4 regions of the Nonomuraea sp. NPDC049607 genome follow, and region 4 is predicted to be linked to each of the others. Evidence: predicted binding sites of a transcription regulator. Region 4 holds the regulator's gene; each other region holds the start of a gene.

Region 1 (4,195 bases), on a different contig from region 4:
GGTCGCCCGAGGGCGCGGCCGTGATCGCGCGCACGCCCTCGCACAGCCGGTCGAGCGTGGAGGTCTGCGCGTCGTAGGCCCACAGGCCGGTGTCGCCCTTGGTGGTGAAGTAGCAGACGCCGCCCGCGTAGTGGCAGCCGTCGCCGCCGTTGAAGTGGCGGGCGTCCTCGACCTGGTGGCGGGCCGCGGTGAGCAGCGCGGCCGGGGACGGCACCGGCCGCCATCCGCCCGACGCGCACAGCACCTCCAGCGTGCCCTCGGTCAGGTCGCCCCAGTCGCCGGGCCGGAACCGGTAGAAGCAGCCGTCCTGCTCGTCCTCGGTCATGTAGACGACGCGCCGCTCGGGGTCGCAGGCGGCGGCCTCGTGCCTGAAGCGGCCCATGGCCAGGCGGGGACGGGCGGCGCGGGCGCCGTAAGGGTCGCACTCGAAGACGCGGCCGCGGTCGCCGAGCTCGCACGACAGCCAGGTGTGCCACGGCGTGGCGCCGCCCGCGCAGTTGAGGTCGGTGCCGGACAGGATGCGGTAGGCGTCGGCGACCGTGCCGTCGGCCTGGAAGCGCACCGCGGAGGCGCCGCCGAGCAGGGGCAGCTCGGAGTTGGACACGTAGATCCAGCCGGCGCCGTCGGGGAAACAGGCGCCGCCGTCGGGCGCCGCGTGCCAGGTGAGCCCGGCCACCTTGTCACCGGAGCGGGCCACGACCCGGCCGGTGAAGCCCGGCGGCAGCGCGAGCCCGTCGGCGGACGCCGGCGTGAGCGGCCCGTACGGGCTGATGCCGCCCTGCAAGAGCGGGCCCGTGCGGAGGAGAGTCTTGTGGGACATCGTGGGGCCTCCCTCTAGGTGCCACGCTAGTCGACCGCATCGACATGAATGGCAAGGACTCGCGACATCAAACTCTGCGCAAACCCCGCGCTCCGTCGCGGCGGGAGATCGTCGGCGGTTGCTGGACGATGCGTGACAGTCCGTACCCACTGCGCGGAAGATCGCCCACTTCCCCACCCGAACGCACAAAGGCCCGGACGCACAAAGGCCCGGACGCGCGAAGGCCCGGGCTCGTGCCCGGGCCTTTCGGTCGCGCGGTCGGCCTGCGGTCAGCGCTGGGCCTGGAACATCCAGTGCTGCTTGTCGATGTCCTGCGTCACGGCGATGAGCAGGTCCTGGCTGACGGGGTCGGCCTCGTCGGTGGCGCGGATGCGCTCGTACATGCGCTTGCTGATGCCGTCGAGGATGTCGGTGACGGTCGCCACGACCTTGCCGTCCTCCAGCCAGCCGCGCTCGGGCTGCTGGAGCTGGGTGGACTTGGCGACGGTCGCCGATCGTCCGTCGGGGTTCACGCCGAGGGCGACGGCGCGTTCGGCGATGGTGTCCATATGGGTACGGGCCAGGTCGGTCAGCTCGTCAAGCTGGAGGTGAATCGGGCGGAAATGGGGGCCGACGAGGTTCCAGTGCGCCTGCTTGGCGATCAGCGACAGATCGATCAGATCGACAAGGGCGCCCTGCAGGGCTTCGGCGACAGTGTTCTTGGCGTCACCCGAGAGCGGACCGGTGATCGTAGCCATGTCGTATTTCCTCCCCTTCAGTAGTGCTTTTCCCCTTTTACAACGTCACTCGGGGCTCGATTCTTCCGATCTTTCCGTCATTGACAGTGCAATAGTGACAGTGTCATTGTGGAGGTATGAGCGACACCTGGACCATCGGCGAGCTGGCCGAGCACGCGGCGCACGCGCTGCGCGCCGGCGCGCAGCCGGTCAACGGCCGGGTCCGCGATGTGCCCGGGGAGCGCCTGATCAGGTGGTACACCACCATCGGCCTCGTGGACCCGCCCCTGACCCGGCGCGGCAGGATCGCCCGCTACGGCCGGCGGCACCTGCTGCAACTGGTGGCCGTCAAGCGCATGCAGGCCGCGGGGCACTCGATCGCGGAGATCCAGACGGCCCTGGCCGGGGCGACGAACACGACGCTGGCGACGGCCGCCGGCCTGACCGACGCGCCGCCCCTGGGCCCGGCGGTCCGGCGTCCCCCACCGGGCGGCCCGGACGGCGGCGGCGACGCGGGACGGGGGCGGTTCTGGGCCGACCGGCCGAGCCGTCCCGCCCCGGCCGCCGTCCAAGAACCGGGGGGCCCCGAAGCCGCGCCACGACCGGCGGCCGGGGACACGGGCGGGCACGCCGCCGGAGGCGCGGTCTCGGGGATCGCGCTCGGCGACGGCGTGCGGGTCGTGTGGGACGGTGGGCGGCCTCCGTCCGAGGAGGACGTCCAGGCGGTGCTGGCGGCGGCGGGACCGCTGCTCGCGGTGCTCGTAGAGAGGAGACTGCTGTGAAGATCACTTCGCTGGAGCCCGCACGGTGCCTGCCGGTGCCGGACGCCGGGTTCGGCGCGCTGCTGACCGAGCGCGGCAACCTGCCGCTGGAGAGCGTGGACGTCCACGCCGACATCGCCGGGCTCATCGCCGGGGTCGAGGTCGAGCAGGGGTTCCGCAACCCGTTCGACGTCACGCTGGAGGCGACCTACGTCTTCCCGCTGCCCGACCGGGCGGCGGTGACGGGGTTCAGGATGGAGGCCGACGACCGGGTCGTGGAGGGCGTGCTGAAGGAGCGCGGCCAGGCCAGGGCCGACTACGACCAGGCGTTGCGCGAGGGCAGGCGGGCGGCCATCGCCGAGGAGGACCGGCCCGACGTGTTCACGATCAGGGTGGGCAACATCCTGCCCGGCGAACGCGTCTCGGTCAGGCTGAGCATGAGCCAGCCCCTCCCCTACGAGGACGGCGCGGCGACGTTCCGCTTCCCGCTCGTCGTGGCCCCGCGGTACGTCCCGGGCACCCCGCTCGACGGCGACCCGGCGGGGTCCGGGGTCGCGCCGGACACCGACGCCGTGCCCGACGCGTCCAGGATCACGCCGCCGGTGCTGCTGCCCGGCTTCCCCAGCCCGGTGCGCCTCTCGCTCACCGCCCGCGTCGACGCCTCCGGCCTCGACCTGCGGGAGCTGGCCTCCAGCCTGCACGTGGTCGAGGAGGAGAACCACACCGTACGGCTGCGTCCGGGCGAGCGGCTCGACCGCGACTTCGTGCTGCGCCTGTCGTTCGAGGCGTCCACGTCGCTGCAGTTCGACGGCCGGGGGACGTTCGCGCTCACCGTCGTCCCGCCCGCGCTCCAGGCCGCCCGCACGCCGCGGGACGTGGTGCTGCTGCTCGACCGTTCGGGCAGCATGGGCGGCTGGAAGATGGTCGCGGCGCGGCGGGCGGCGGCGCGCATCGTCGACACGCTGACCGCGCACGACCGCTTCGACGTGCTGACGTTCGACTCGGTGGTCGAGGCGGCGTTCGAGGGGCTGGTGGAGGCGTCCGACCGCAACCGGTACCGGGCGGTCGAGCACCTCGCGCGGGTCGACGCGCGCGGCGGCACCGAACTGCTCGAACCGCTGCGCCGCGCCATCGCGCTGCTCGGCGCGCCCGGCGACAGGGAGCGGGTGCTGGTGCTGGTCACCGACGGCCAGGTGGGCAACGAGGACCAGATCCTGGAGCAGACCGGCGGCGCGCTGTCGGCGATGCGGGTGCACACGGTCGGGATCGACCGGGCGGTGAACGCCGGGTTCCTCGGCAGGCTCGCCGGGCTGGGCGCGGGCCGGTGCGAGCTGGTGGAGTCCGAGGACCGGCTCGACGCGGCGATGGAGCAGATCCACCGCAGGATCGGCGCGCCGCTGGTGACGGACCTGTCCCTGAAGGGGCTGGAGACCGACCCGGACACCGTCACCCATCTCGGCTCGATCTTCCCGGGCGTGCCGCTCCGGGTGTACGGGCGGTGCCGCGAGGGCGCCGAGGCCGTCACCGTACGCGGGACGTCGGCCGCGGGGCCGTGGGAGGAGCGGGTCACGGGGGTGACCACGGACGGTCCCGCCCTCCGTGCCGTCTGGGCCCGCGCCCACCTGCGCGAGCTGGAGGACCGGTACGCCATGGGCGAGCACGGTCTGGAGTCGCGGATCGTGGGGGTCTCGCTGGAGAACGGCGTGCTGTGCAGGTTCACGGCGTACGTGGCGATCGACACCCGGCAGGTCGCGGAGGGCGGGCCCGAGCATCGGGTCATCCAGCCGGTCGAGCCGCCGAGCGGGTGGGAGCTGCCGCCGAACCCGTCCATGGGCGGAGGGTTCGTGGCGCAGGCCATGACGATGGCCCGTCCGGCCAGCGCTCCCCGCATGATGCCT
Region 2 (4,195 bases), on a different contig from region 4:
CCACCCACTCCTTCAAGGACCGCGTGGTCGCCATCGCCGTCGAGGCGGCCAGGAACTTCGGGTTCCACACGCTCTCCTGCTCCTCCACGGGCAACCTCGCCGGCGCGGTCACCGCCGCCGCCGCGCGGGCCGGCCTCGACGCGTGCGTGTTCATCCCGGCCGACCTCGAAGCGGCCAAGATCGCCATGGCCCGGGTGTTCGGCGGCCGGCTGGTCGGGATCGAGGGCACCTACGACGAGGTCAACCGGTTCTGTTCCGAGCTGATCGGTGACCCGCTGGGCGAGAGGTGGGGGTTCGTCAACGTCAACCTGCGGCCGTACTACGCCGAGGGGTCCAAGACGCTCGCGTACGAGATCGCCGAGCAGCTCGGCTGGCGGCTGCCGGAGCAGATCGTCATCCCCATCGCCTCGGGCTCCCAGCTCACGAAGATCGACAAGGGGTTCAAGGAGCTGATCGCGCTCGGGCTGGTCGAGGACACGCCGTACAAGGTGTTCGGGGCGCAGGCGGCCGGGTGCTCGCCGGTCTCGACGGCGTACAAGGCGGGGCACGACGTGGTCCAGCCGGTCAAGCCGGACACGATCGCCAAGTCGCTGGCCATCGGCAACCCCGCCGACGGGCCGTACGTGCTGGACATCGCCCGGCGTACCGGCGGGGGCGTCGAGGACGTCACCGACCCGGAGATCGTCGCCGCGATCAAGCTCCTGGCCTCCACCGAGGGCATCTTCGCCGAGACCGCGGGCGGCGTCACGGTGGGCGTGCTGAAGAAGCTCGTCGAGACGGGCAGGCTCGACCCCGAGGCCGAGACCGTGGTCCTGAACACCGGCGACGGCCTCAAGACGCTCGACGCGATCAGCGACGACGCGCGGCCCACCGCCGTGATCCGGCCCTCTCTCGACGCGTTCCGCGCGACTGTCTGACAATCCAGGAAAGGCAACAAAAACCATGAGCGTTTCTGTGCGGATTCCCACCATTCTGCGCACTTACACCGGGGGTAACGCCGAAGTGAGTGGCGAAGGGGCGACTCTTCGTGACGTTCTCGCCAAGCTCGACTCCGACTACCCGGGGATCGGCGCGAGAATTCTGGATGAATCGGGCAAGATTCGTCGTTTTGTCAACGTTTACGTTGGCGAAGAGGATGTCCGTTTCGTCGAAGGCTTGGACACTCCCGCCCCCGAAGGCACACAGATCTCCATCATCCCCGCCGTCGCGGGCGGCTGACCGCCGGACCCCCCGACTCTTGAAGGCGCCCCTTGTGGGCGCCTTCTTGTTTTAGAACCCAATTCAACTCGAACGACTCAGCCTTCGATGAAATTAGCGGTTTGTCGATTGACTCTGTTGCCAAACCCCGTGCCACAGGTATGGTCGAGGGCGATCGTATGGCTGATTTTCCCAAAAGTCAGGCGATTACAGGTCTCGCGGAGGAATGGGCGAGATCTGCGAGCCCAGTAAGAGGAGTCGGAAGTGGCGCAGGGCACCGTCAAGTGGTTCAACGCGGACAAGGGCTACGGCTTCATCGCGGTAGACGGTGGTAAGGATGTATTCGTCCATTACTCAGCGATCATGATGGACGGGTACCGATCTCTCGAACAGGGTCAGCGCGTCGAGTTCGAGATCACGCAGGGCCAGAAGGGGCCGCAGGCGGAGTCCGTCCGCGCGGTCTGACCCACCGTCGCCGGTGTGAACCGGGCGGCACGCGCGGCAGCGCAGTCCGCGTGAGCCCGCCACTGTTTCCTCCGTCGGCTTCGCACGGCGGGCCGCACCTCCTGGGGCGGCTCGCCGTACGAACCGGTGTGCCCGATGACCTGCCCGATGACCTGGGGCAGGGGGCCCGTGGCTTGCACTCGGCAGGGTAGAGTGCTAAACAGTTCGTTGGCACTCTGTATGGCAGAGTGCCAACAACCCGGATCGAGACGATGGGGTCTGCCGAACGGAGATGCAGACCCATGCCGTCGCGGGCGTCGGCTCGGTCCAGCACACGCCACCCTGCATCTGGGAGGTCTAGCCTTATGGCAGCCAAGATGATCGCGTTTGACGAGGACGCCCGGCGCGGTCTCGAGCGCGGTATGAACCAGCTCGCCGACGCCGTCAAGGTGACCCTTGGTCCCAAGGGGCGCAACGTCGTGCTGGAGAAGAAGTGGGGCGCTCCCACGATCACCAACGACGGCGTCTCCATCGCCAAGGAGATCGAGCTCGAGGACCCGTGGGAGAAGATCGGCGCCGAGCTGGTCAAGGAAGTCGCCAAGAAGACTGACGACGTCGCCGGCGACGGCACCACCACGGCCACCGTGCTCGCCCAGGCGCTGGTGCGCGAAGGTCTGCGCAACGTCGCCGCCGGCGCCAACCCGATGGCACTGAAGAAGGGCATCGAGGCCGCCGTCGAGCGCGTCAGCGAGGAGCTCTCCAAGCTGGCCAAGGACGTGGAGACCAAGGAGCAGATCGCCTCCACCGCCTCCATCTCCGCCGCCGACCCCGAGATCGGCTCGCTCATCGCCGAGGCGATGGACAAGGTCGGCAAGGAAGGCGTCATCACCGTCGAGGAGAGCAACACCTTCGGTCTCGAGCTTGAGCTCACCGAGGGCATGCGCTTCGACAAGGGCATGACGTCGATGTACTTCGTGACCGACTCCGACCGTATGGAGGCCGTGCTCGAAGACCCGTACATCCTGATCGTCAACAGCAAGGTCTCGGCCAACAAGGACCTGCTGCCGCTGCTCGACAAGGTCGTGCAGTCCGGCAAGCCGCTGCTGATCATCGCCGAGGACGTCGACGGCGAGGCTCTGGCGACCCTGGTGGTCAACAAGATCCGCGGCCTGTTCCGCTCCGTGGCCGTCAAGGCCCCGGGCTTCGGCGACCGCCGCAAGGCCATGCTGGGCGACATCGCGATCCTGACCGGTGGTCAGGTCATCGCCGAGGAGGTCGGCCTCAAGCTGGAGACCGCCACCCTCGACCTGCTCGGCCGCGCCCGCAAGGTCGTGGTGACCAAGGACGAGACCACCATCGTCGACGGCGCCGGTGACGCCGAGGCGATCTCCGGCCGGGTCAACGAGATCCGCGCCGAGATCGAGCGCACCGACTCCGACTACGACCGTGAGAAGCTGCAGGAGCGCCTGGCCAAGCTGGCCGGTGGCGTGGCGGTCATCAAGGCCGGCGCGGCGACCGAGGTCGAGCTCAAGGAGCGCAAGCACCGCATCGAGGACGCCGTGCGCAACGCCAAGGCGGCCGTCGAGGAGGGCATCGTCCCCGGCGGTGGCGTGGCGCTGCTGCAGGCCGGCGCCAAGGCGTTCGACAAGCTCGAGCTCAACGGCGACGAGGCCACCGGCGCGGCGATCGTGAAGAAGGCTCTGGAGGAGCCGCTCAAGCAGATCGCGGTCAACGCCGGTCTCGAGGGTGGCGTCGTCGTGGAGAAGGTGCGCAACCTGACCCCGGGCGAGGGCCTCAACGCCGCTTCCGGCGAGTACGTCAACATGTTCGAGTCCGGGATCATCGACCCGGCCAAGGTGACGCGCTCCGCGCTGCAGAACGCCGCCTCCATCGCGGCGCTCTTCCTGACCACCGAGGCCGTCATCGCGGAGAAGCCCGAGAAGACCCCTGCTGCTCCGGCCGGCATGCCCGGCGGCGGCGACATGGACTTCTAGGCTTCGCCTGGTCGCTGACGCATCAGAAGGCGGTTCGGATCTCCAAGGATCCGGCCGCCTTTTGTTGTGTCCAGTGCGGTCACGTTTAGTAGTTATTGACTACGGAAAGTAACGACACGAAGTGACATTCACCGCACAAAAGGAGTAGTTACATGAATTCCCGCACCGCGCGCGTTCTCGGGCTCGGCGCCGTCATGCTGGCCGCCGCTGCCGCCATGACCATGCCGGCCGAGGCCGACGACCACGGTTACCTGGACGAGTCGCTGGAGTACGTGGACGTACCCTACTGCGCGGGCTACCTGGAGCTGTACGACCGCGACTACTGCGCCTCGCCGTCGAGGTGGACGTCGTCGGACCAGCGTGAGGACCTGTCGGACGCCTTCGAGGACGAGTCGTCCGACGATCGCGCGGACGTGTCGGACGAGAGCGAGGACACGTCGGCGAACGAGGGCGCGGACGTGTCGGACGAGAGCGAGGACGCCTCGGCGAACGAGGGCGCCGACGAGGGCGCCGACGAGGGTTCCGACGAGGGCGAGGACATGTCGGCGGACGAGCGTGAG
Region 3 (4,195 bases), on a different contig from region 4:
CGGCTACGGATTGGTCACATTGAAGCGGCGATAACTACCAGTAATCGAATGACCACACTAAGCCTTAAGAGCTGACATAATATTTCACCTGATAACCCGAAATGCACGACAATTGCCAGGCCCCGACGCTTAACCTCCACTCCCGGTTTACTCCCATAATCCACCTCTTCCCTCACTTTTTCTCACCGCATGCCCTCAGCCACCAGGAGCCCCAACCGTATTTCCGGCCCCACCCGAACGCCTCCCACCCCTCGGGGCGCGCCCGGAAGCCACCGACAGCCACATCGGAAGGACCGCGACAGGCTGGAAGGGCCGGCACCCCGCACCAGAGGGCTCGGCGCGCGCCAGGACCGCATCTGAGGCCGACAACCCGCGTGACGACCCACGTCCGGAGCAGCCGGAACGGCCGGGAAGCCGACGGCCCGCGTTCGGAGGAATCAGAGGGGGCCGGGAACGCCGACGGCCCGCACCGGAGGGAACCGGTGCGGGCCGTACAGGCGCGGGGGAACCAGGCGGGTCAGTGACCGTGGCCGTGGCCGTGGCCCTGGCCGGCGGCCGGAGCCTCGTCCTCGGGCTTGTCCACCACGAGCGCCTCGGTCGTCAGGAGCATGCCCGCGATCGAAGCCGCGTTCTGCACCGCGGACCGCGTCACCTTGACGGGGTCGATGACGCCCTGGGCGACCAGGTCGACGTACTCGCCGGTGGCGGCGTTGAGGCCCTGGCCGGCGGGCAGCTCGGCGACCTTGTGGGTCACCACGTAGCCCTCGAGGCCGGCGTTCTCGGCGATCCAGCGGGCCGGCTCGACCAGCGCGCGGCGCACGACGCCGACACCGGTGGCCTCGTCGCCCGTCAGGCCGAGGTCGTCGAGCTCCTTGCCCACGTGGATGAGGGCCGAGCCACCGCCGGAGACGATGCCCTCCTCGATCGCGGCGCGGGTCGCGGAGATCGCGTCCTCGAGACGGTGCTTCTTCTCCTTCAGCTCCACCTCGGTGGCGGCGCCGACGCGCAGCACGCACACACCGCCGGCGAGCTTGGCCAGGCGCTCCTGCAGCTTCTCGCGGTCCCAGTCGGAGTCGGACTGCTCGATGGCAATCTTGATCTCCTTGACGCGGTCCTCGATCGCCTGCTGGTCACCGGCGCCGTCGACGATGGTCGTGGCGTCCTTGGTGACGACGACGCGGCGGGCCGTGCCGAGCACCTCGAGGCCGACGTGCTCGAGCTTGAGGCCGACCTCCTCGCTGACGACCTGGCCGCCGGTGAGGATGGCCATGTCCTGGAGCATCGCCTTGCGGCGGTCACCGAAGCCCGGGGCCTTGACGGCCACGGAGGTGAAGGTGCCGCGGATCTTGTTGGTGACCAGGACGGCCAGGGCCTCGCCCTCGACGTCCTCGGCGACCACGAGCAGCGGCTTCTTGGTCTGGGCGACCTTCTCCAGCAGCGGCAGGAAGTCGGCGATGGAGGAGATCTTGCCCTGGGTGAGCAGGATGTACGCGTCCTCCAGGACGGACTCCATGCGCTCGGGGTCGGTCACCATGTAGGCCGACAGGTAGCCCTTGTCGAACTGCATGCCCTCGGTGAACTCGAGCTCCATGCCCATGGCGTTGGACTCTTCGACGGTGAGGACACCGTCCTTGCCCACCTTGTCGAACGCCTCGGCGATCAGCTCGCCGATCTTGGCGTCCTGGGCGGAGATGGTGGCGACGTTGGCGATCTCCTTCTTGTCGCCCACCTCGCGAGCGCTGGCCAGCAGCCGGTCGCTGATCTCCTTGGCGGCCTTGTCGATGCCACGCTTGAGCGACAGCGGCGAGGCGCCGGCGGCCACGTTGCGCAGGCCCTCGCGGACCATGGCCTGGGCCAGCACGGTGGCGGTGGTGGTGCCGTCGCCCGCGATGTCGTTGGTCTTGGTGGCTACTTCCTTGGCGAGCTGGGCGCCGAGGTTCTCGTAGCGCTCCTCCAGCTCGATCTCACGAGCGATGGTCACACCGTCGTTCGTGATCGTCGGCGCACCGAACTTCTTGTCGATGACGACGTTACGGCCACGCGGGCCGAGGGTTACCTTCACGGCGTCCGCGAGGGCGTTGACACCGCGCTCAAGCGCGCGGCGGGCGTCCTCGTCGAACTGCAGGATCTTCGCCATGCTGAAAGTCCTCTCCTGGCGTCGAAAGCCCCGGGCCCTCAAGAGCGCCCGGGGCTCGACACAACCGGCCTACTTCTCGATGATCGCGAGAACGTCGCGGGCGGAGAGCACGAGGTACTCCTCGCCGCCGTACTTGACCTCGGTGCCGCCGTACTTGCTGTAGAGGACGACGTCGCCCTCGGAGACGTCGAGCGGAATGCGCTTGTCGCCGTCCTCATCCCAGTTGCCGGGGCCCACCGCGAGGACCTTGCCCTCCTGCGGCTTCTCCTTGGCGGTGTCCGGGATGACCAGACCGGAAGCGGTGGTCTGCTCTGCCTCAAGCGGCTGAACCACAATGCGGTCGCCGAGCGGCTTAACGGGAACCTTGGTGGCGGTCGTCACGATCGGACCTCCCCTTCAGATTTGAATGATCTAGAAGAGGCGACCAGCGGGGCCTGCCGTCGCGGGTGTCAGACCTGCCTCGTCGCACGTTGGCACTCTCAAGGTGAGAGTGCCAACAGGAAACATATGCAAGAGGGCCTTGACAGTCAACACGAACGCGTCTGCTCAGAGCGATCAGACGTAGGAGCCCTCCACCAGATCGGCGACGACACCGGGCCGGGAGGGGTTCCAGCCGAGCTCGGCGCGCGTGCGTGTCGCGCTGACGCGCTGGCCGAGCGCCAGGGCCTCGGCGAAGCCTTCCCCCAGCACCTGGGCCGCCTCGGCCACCGGCCAGGGCTCGGCCTGCGGCTTGACGCCCGCGGACCGGGCCGCCGCCTCGGCCACGTCGGCGACGGACACGGCCTCCTCGCTGATGCCGTGGTAGACGCGGGCGCCGCCCCTCTCCAGGACGGCGACGACGAGGTCGGCCAGGTCGTCGACGTGCACGAACGTCCAGGTGTGCGGCTCGCCGCCGGCGGTGACGTACACGCCGGCGCCGCGCTCGGCGGCCTGCGCGCGCATCAGGGCGGGGATGCCCCCGCCGCGCCCGTGGACGACGGCGGGCCGGATCACCGAGCCGCCGCCGTCGGTGACCAGCCGCTCGATCTCGTGCCGGTACGCCACGAGCGGAATCGGGTCGGCCGGGCTGTCCTCGTGCCCCTCGGCGGTGGCTCCCAGCACCCACACGCCGCTGGTGAAGACGACCTTCCGGCCCGACGCGACGAGCACGCCGATCGAGGCGAGGTCGGCCTCCTTGTCGCCGCCGAGCTGGGCGGCGACCACGATCGCGTCGATGTCCGGGGTGATCGCGGCGGCCAGCGCGGCGGTGTCGGCCAGGTCCCCGTAGCGCTCGTCCGCCACGCCCGGCACCCGCCTGGACCCGTCGGCGGCGGGCCGCACCAGGACGGCCACCTCGTGCCCCTGATCGGCCAGCCGCTCGACCACAGCGCCGCCGATGTAACCTGTCGCGCCCAGCACCAGCACCTTCATGATGAACCTACCTCGAACATTTCCATGTTGAACATTTCGACGTCGTGGACACTATCGCACGACCCCGAACATTTCAACGTCGAAGCTTTGGTAAGGTGATCCCCGTGGATGACGCGGTCGACGCGATACTCGGACAGTGGGCACGGACACGGCCCGACGTCGACGTGTCCCCGATGGGCGTGATCGGCCGGGTCTCACGGGCCTCGCGCCTGCTGGAGCGCGGCGTGAAGGACTTCTTCGCCGAGCACGGCCTGGAGGCGTGGGAGTTCGACATGCTGGCCACGCTGCTGCGCAGCGGCGCCGACGCCATGTGCATGAAGGACCTGTCCTCCTCCGCCATGGTCAGCCCCGGCGCGCTCACCAACCGGATGGACCACCTGGTCCGGCGCGGCCTCGTCCACCGCTGGCCCGCGCCGCACAACCGCCGCATGACGCTGGTCGCCCTCACCGACGAGGGCAGGAGGGTCGCCGACGAGATGCTCGTCCGGCACGCCGCCAACGAGGAGCGGCTGCTCGCCGGGCTGTCGGAGGAGGAGCGCGGAGCCCTGGCCGGGCTGCTGCGCACGCTCCTGGTGTCCCTGGGCGACACCACCCTGTGAGCCGTCCCGAGTTGTGAGCGACCCCGAGAGCGGAGTGCGTACATGGATC
Region 4 (4,195 bases):
CACGGAGGCCGCGTGCCGCCCCTCAGGGCCGTCGAGCGTCAGCTCGGAGCCGTTGAGGTCCTCGGCGAGGAACACGGGGACGGTCACGGGTGATCGTCACCTGCCGTTGAAGGCGTCACGCAGGCGGGAGAAAAAACCCTGCTGCCCCGGGGCGAACTTCCCCGGCGGCCGCTCCTCGCCGCGCAGCCTGGACAGCTCGCGCAGCAGGTCCTCCTGCGGCTGGTCGAGCCGCATCGGGGTCTCGACGTTGACGTGGATGAGCAGGTCGCCCCTGCCGGACTCGTTGAGCCGCTGCACGCCGCGCCCGTACATGGTGATGACCTGGCCGGACTGGGTGCCGGGGCGCACGTCGATCTCCTCGGAGCCGTCGAGCGTCTCCACGGCGAGGATCGTGCCGAGCGCGGCGGCCGTCATCGGGATCTGGACCGTGCAGTGGAGGTCGTCGCCGCGCCGCTCGAAGATCTCGTGGGGGCGCTCGACGATCTCCAGGAAGAGGTCTCCGGGCGGGCCGCCGCCGGGGCCGACCTCGCCCTCGCCGGCGAGCTGGATGTGGGTGCCGTCCTCGACGCCCGCGGGGATGCGGACCTTGATCGTGCGGCGGGTGCGCACCCGGCCGTCGCCCGAGCACTCCTGGCAGGGGTGGCGGATGATGCTGCCGAAACCGCCGCACTGGGGGCACGGCCGCGAGGTCATGACCTGGCCCAGGAACGAGCGGGTGACCTGGGAGATCTCGCCGCGCCCGTTGCACATGTCACAGGCGTCGGGGTGGGTGCCGGGGGCGGCGCCGGCGCCGTGGCACACCTCGCACAGCACGGCGGTGTCCACGACCAGCTCGCGGGTGGTGCCGAACGCGGTCTCGCGCAGGTCGAGCTCGACCCGGATGGTGGCGTTGCGGCCCCTCCTGGCGCGCGAGCGCGGCCCGCGGGTGCCGCCGGCGGTGCCGAAGAAGGCGTCCATGATGTCGCTGAAGGGGAAACCCGCCCCGAAGCCGCCGGCGCCCGCGCCCGCACCCGCGCCGCCGCCGAAGGGGTCGCCGCCCAGGTCGTACATCTGGCGCTTGTTCGGGTCGGACAGCACCTCGTAGGCCTGCGTGATCTCCTTGAACCGCTCCTGGGTCTCAGGGTCGGGGTTCACGTCGGGGTGCAGCTCGCGGGCGAGGCGGCGGTATGCCTTCTTGATCTCGTCCTGACTGGCGTCACGGCGCACCCCGAGGGTGGCGTAGTAGTCGCTGTTTGCCACTTATCGACCTCTTAAGATGCAGCCAGGATCTGGCTGACGTAGCGTGCCACCGCGCGTACGGCGCCCATCGTCACGGGGTAGTCCATCCTCGTGGGACCCAGCACGCCGAGCCGGGCCAGTTGGTTGTCGCCAGAACCGTATCCGGTTGCGACGATGGACGTGCCGCGAAGGTAGGGGTTTTCCGAGCCGATGCGCACGGTGAGCGCGGACGGGGTGTCTGTGGATGTCTCGCCGAGCAACCGCATGAGCACGACCTGCTCCTCCAGCGCCTCCAGCACGTCGCGCAGGCCGGTGGCGAAGTCGGCGCCCGCGAGATTGGCCGCGCCGGCGAACACGATCTTCTCGTCGTGGCGTTCGACGAGGGTTTCGAGCAGCACCGACAGGATCGTGGCCACGGCGGGCCGGTCCTCGGCGGGGAGCCGCTCGGGCAGGTCGGCGACCAGCTCGGGGACGTTGCTCAGCCCGCAGCCGTCGAGGCAGGAGTTGAGCACCGCGCGCAGGTGGGCGATGCGGTCGTCCTCCACCACCTCGGGCAGCTCGATCACGCGCTGCTCCACGCGCCCGGTGTTGGTGATCAGCACGAGCATGACCCGCCGGTCGTTGAGCGGGACCAGCTCGACGTGCCTGACCGTGGAACGGGTCAGCGTCGGGTACTGTACGACCGCGACCTGCCTGGTGAGCTGCGCGAGCAGCCGCACGGTGCGGAAGACCACGTCGTCGAGGTCGACCGCGCCGGCGAGGAAGGTCTCGATCGCCCGCCGCTCGGCCCCCGACAGGGGTTTGACCTGCGACAGCCGGTCGACGAACAGGCGGTAGCCCTTGTCCGTCGGCACGCGGCCCGCGCTGGTGTGCGGCTGGGTGATGTAGCCGTCCTCCTCCAGAGCGGCCATGTCGTTCCTGACCGTTGCCGGGGAGACCTTCAGGTTGTGGCGCTCGGCCAGCGCCTTTGAGCCCACCGGTTCGTTGGTGGACACGTAGTCTTCGACAATGGCGCGGAGCACCGCCAGCTTCCGATCGTCGAGCACGTGCTCACCTCCTGCCTGTGCCTTACAGGGAAACGACAGGTCTAGCACTCCGTGTTCCCGAGTGCCAAGTGTACGGCTCTCGCCCACAAGGTGCGATAACACCGGGTCCCATCCTGTTGCTAGCGACTTACAAGCGACAGGCCTCACACTTGCCGCATGACCGACAATTCCCAGCCCCCGCAGTACGGACCGCCCCAGGGGCAGGGTCCCTACTACGGTCAGCAGCCCCAGTACGCCCAGCCCCAGCCCCCGCAGTACGGCCAGCCCCCTTACCAGCAGCAGCAGCCCCAGTTCGGCCCCCCGCCCCAGTACGGCCAGTACAACCAGTACGGCCAGCAGCCCCAGTTCCCGGCCAGGATCGACGGCAAGGCGATCAAGCCACGCCTGTGGTGGATCGCGGTCGTGTGGGCCGTGGCCGTGGTGCTGGGCGTCGTCGGCGTGGTCGTGTTCGCCGGCGGCGTGCTGAGCAGCGTGACCGACATGGCCCCGACGACCACGTTCGCGTCGGGCGAAAGCGTGAAGGTGGCGATCGACCCCGCCCAGCGCCCGGCCGTGTACATCGCCACCGACACGCGGGTCAACTACCAGTGCGAGATCTCCGGCGGCCCGGCCCAGGCCAGGCTCGTCAAGGTCTCCGGCACCCAGACGCTCACCGCCGGCGGGAAGACCTGGCAGGAGATCCTCGCCGTCAACGCCCCCGCCAAGGGCGACTACCAGCTGACCTGCGCCACGCAGGAGGAGTCGTCGGCCCGCTTCGGCGTGGGCCGTGACGTGCTCTCGGCCGCGGGCGGCGTGTTCGGCGGCGTGGCCGCGCTGTTCCTGATCCCCGGCGCCGGCCTGCTCATCGGCATCATCGGCACGATCGTCATCCTCGTACGGCGCAGCGGCGCGCGTAAGCGCCTTGCGGTCAGCGGGTGATTTGCTACGGTCCCCGTGTGTACGAGGGTGATGTGCTGGCGGGCAATTGGCGGCGGCCGGGCAAGGGCAAGATCCCGAAGGTGCCGGCCGAACTCGACCTGGTCGTGGAGGACGCCGACAGCGGCTTCTGCGGCGCCGTGGTGGCCTGCGACAAGGAGGCCGTCACCCTTGAGGACCGGTTCGGCAAGCGCCGCCTGTTCCCGCTGGCGCCGGCCGCCTTCCTCCTGGAGGGCAGGCCCGTGACGCTGGTGCGCCCGGTGGCCGCGGCCCCGGCCGGGCCCAGGCGCAGCGCGTCCGGGTCCATCGCCGTGGAGGGGCTGCGGGCCCGGGTCGCCAAGGAGAGCCGGATCTACGTCGAGGGCGTGCACGACGCCGCGCTCGTGGAGAAGATCTGGGGCCACGACCTGCGCGTCGAAGGGGTCGTGGTGGAGTACCTGGAGGGCGTGGACGACCTGCCCGCCATCGTGGCCGAGTTCGCCCCCGAGCCGGGCCGCAGGCTGGGCGTGCTGGTCGACCACCTGGTGCCGGGGTCGAAGGAGAGCCGGATCGCGGCCCGGGTCACCTCGCCGCACGTGCTCGTCGTGGGCCATCCGTTCATCGACATCTGGCAGGCGGTCAAGCCGTCCGTGTTGCGCATCCCCGGCTGGCCCGACGTGCCGCGCGGGGTGCCGTGGAAGGAGGGCGTGCTCGCCGCGCTGGGCTGGCGCATGGAGCCAGCGGACGCCTGGCGGCGCATTCTGGGCGCCGTCTCGTCCTTCGCCGACCTGGAGCCGGAGCTGCTCGGCCGGGTCGAGGAACTGATCGACTTCGTTACGGAGGCATCATGACCCAGGATCCGCCGCCCGCCGACGACTCCCCGGACGTCCCGCCCTCGGACGTACCCCGCGACCAGGGCCCCCGGCTCGGCTACGGCCAGCAGCCGGGCTCCCAGCCCGACTACGGGCGGCAGCCGCCCGGCCAGAGCGGCCCGCAGCCCGGCCCCATGCCGACGCCGCCCCGCTACGTGCCCCCGC

The links. The regulator HrcA, encoded in region 4, represses chaperone genes, less so after heat shock. The targets are predictions, from matches to a motif close to TTGGCACTCTCNNNNNGAGAGTGCCAA.
Region 1: AB0J97_RS21655 (DNA starvation/stationary phase protection protein) is a predicted target of HrcA. The motif match lies at 1,638-1,664, and genes of this name have one in related genera.
Region 2: groL (chaperonin GroEL) is a predicted target of HrcA. The motif match lies at 1,870-1,896, and genes of this name have one in related genera.
Region 3: groES (co-chaperone GroES) is a predicted target of HrcA. The motif match lies at 2,608-2,634, and genes of this name have one in related genera.

Annotation. Positions count from the first base shown of each region.
Region 1 is NZ_JBFAOV010000010.1:161,407-165,601, forward strand. It holds gene AB0J97_RS21650 (alkaline phosphatase PhoX) at 1-820, opposite strand, end outside; gene AB0J97_RS21655 (DNA starvation/stationary phase protection protein) at 1,090-1,557, opposite strand; gene AB0J97_RS21660 (helix-turn-helix domain-containing protein) at 1,674-2,318, shown strand; gene AB0J97_RS21665 (VIT domain-containing protein) at 2,315-4,195, shown strand, end outside.
Region 2 is NZ_JBFAOV010000019.1:136,952-141,146, reverse strand. It holds gene thrC (threonine synthase) at 1-917, shown strand, start outside; gene AB0J97_RS31835 (MoaD/ThiS family protein) at 943-1,218, shown strand; gene AB0J97_RS31830 (cold-shock protein) at 1,462-1,662, shown strand; gene groL (chaperonin GroEL) at 2,007-3,635, shown strand; gene AB0J97_RS31820 (hypothetical protein) at 3,788-4,195, shown strand, end outside.
Region 3 is NZ_JBFAOV010000003.1:55,282-59,476, reverse strand. It holds gene groL (chaperonin GroEL) at 518-2,137, opposite strand; gene groES (co-chaperone GroES) at 2,207-2,521, opposite strand; gene AB0J97_RS07555 (NAD-dependent epimerase/dehydratase family protein) at 2,693-3,547, opposite strand; gene AB0J97_RS07550 (MarR family transcriptional regulator) at 3,652-4,146, shown strand; gene AB0J97_RS07545 (class I SAM-dependent methyltransferase) at 4,189-4,195, shown strand, end outside.
Region 4 is NZ_JBFAOV010000004.1:73,762-77,956, reverse strand. It holds gene AB0J97_RS10275 (16S rRNA (uracil(1498)-N(3))-methyltransferase) at 1-87, opposite strand, end outside; gene dnaJ (molecular chaperone DnaJ) at 97-1,239, opposite strand; gene hrcA (heat-inducible transcriptional repressor HrcA) at 1,251-2,264, opposite strand; gene AB0J97_RS10260 (hypothetical protein) at 2,421-3,182, shown strand; gene AB0J97_RS10255 (DUF3097 domain-containing protein) at 3,200-4,009, shown strand; gene AB0J97_RS10250 (DUF4870 domain-containing protein) at 4,006-4,195, shown strand, end outside.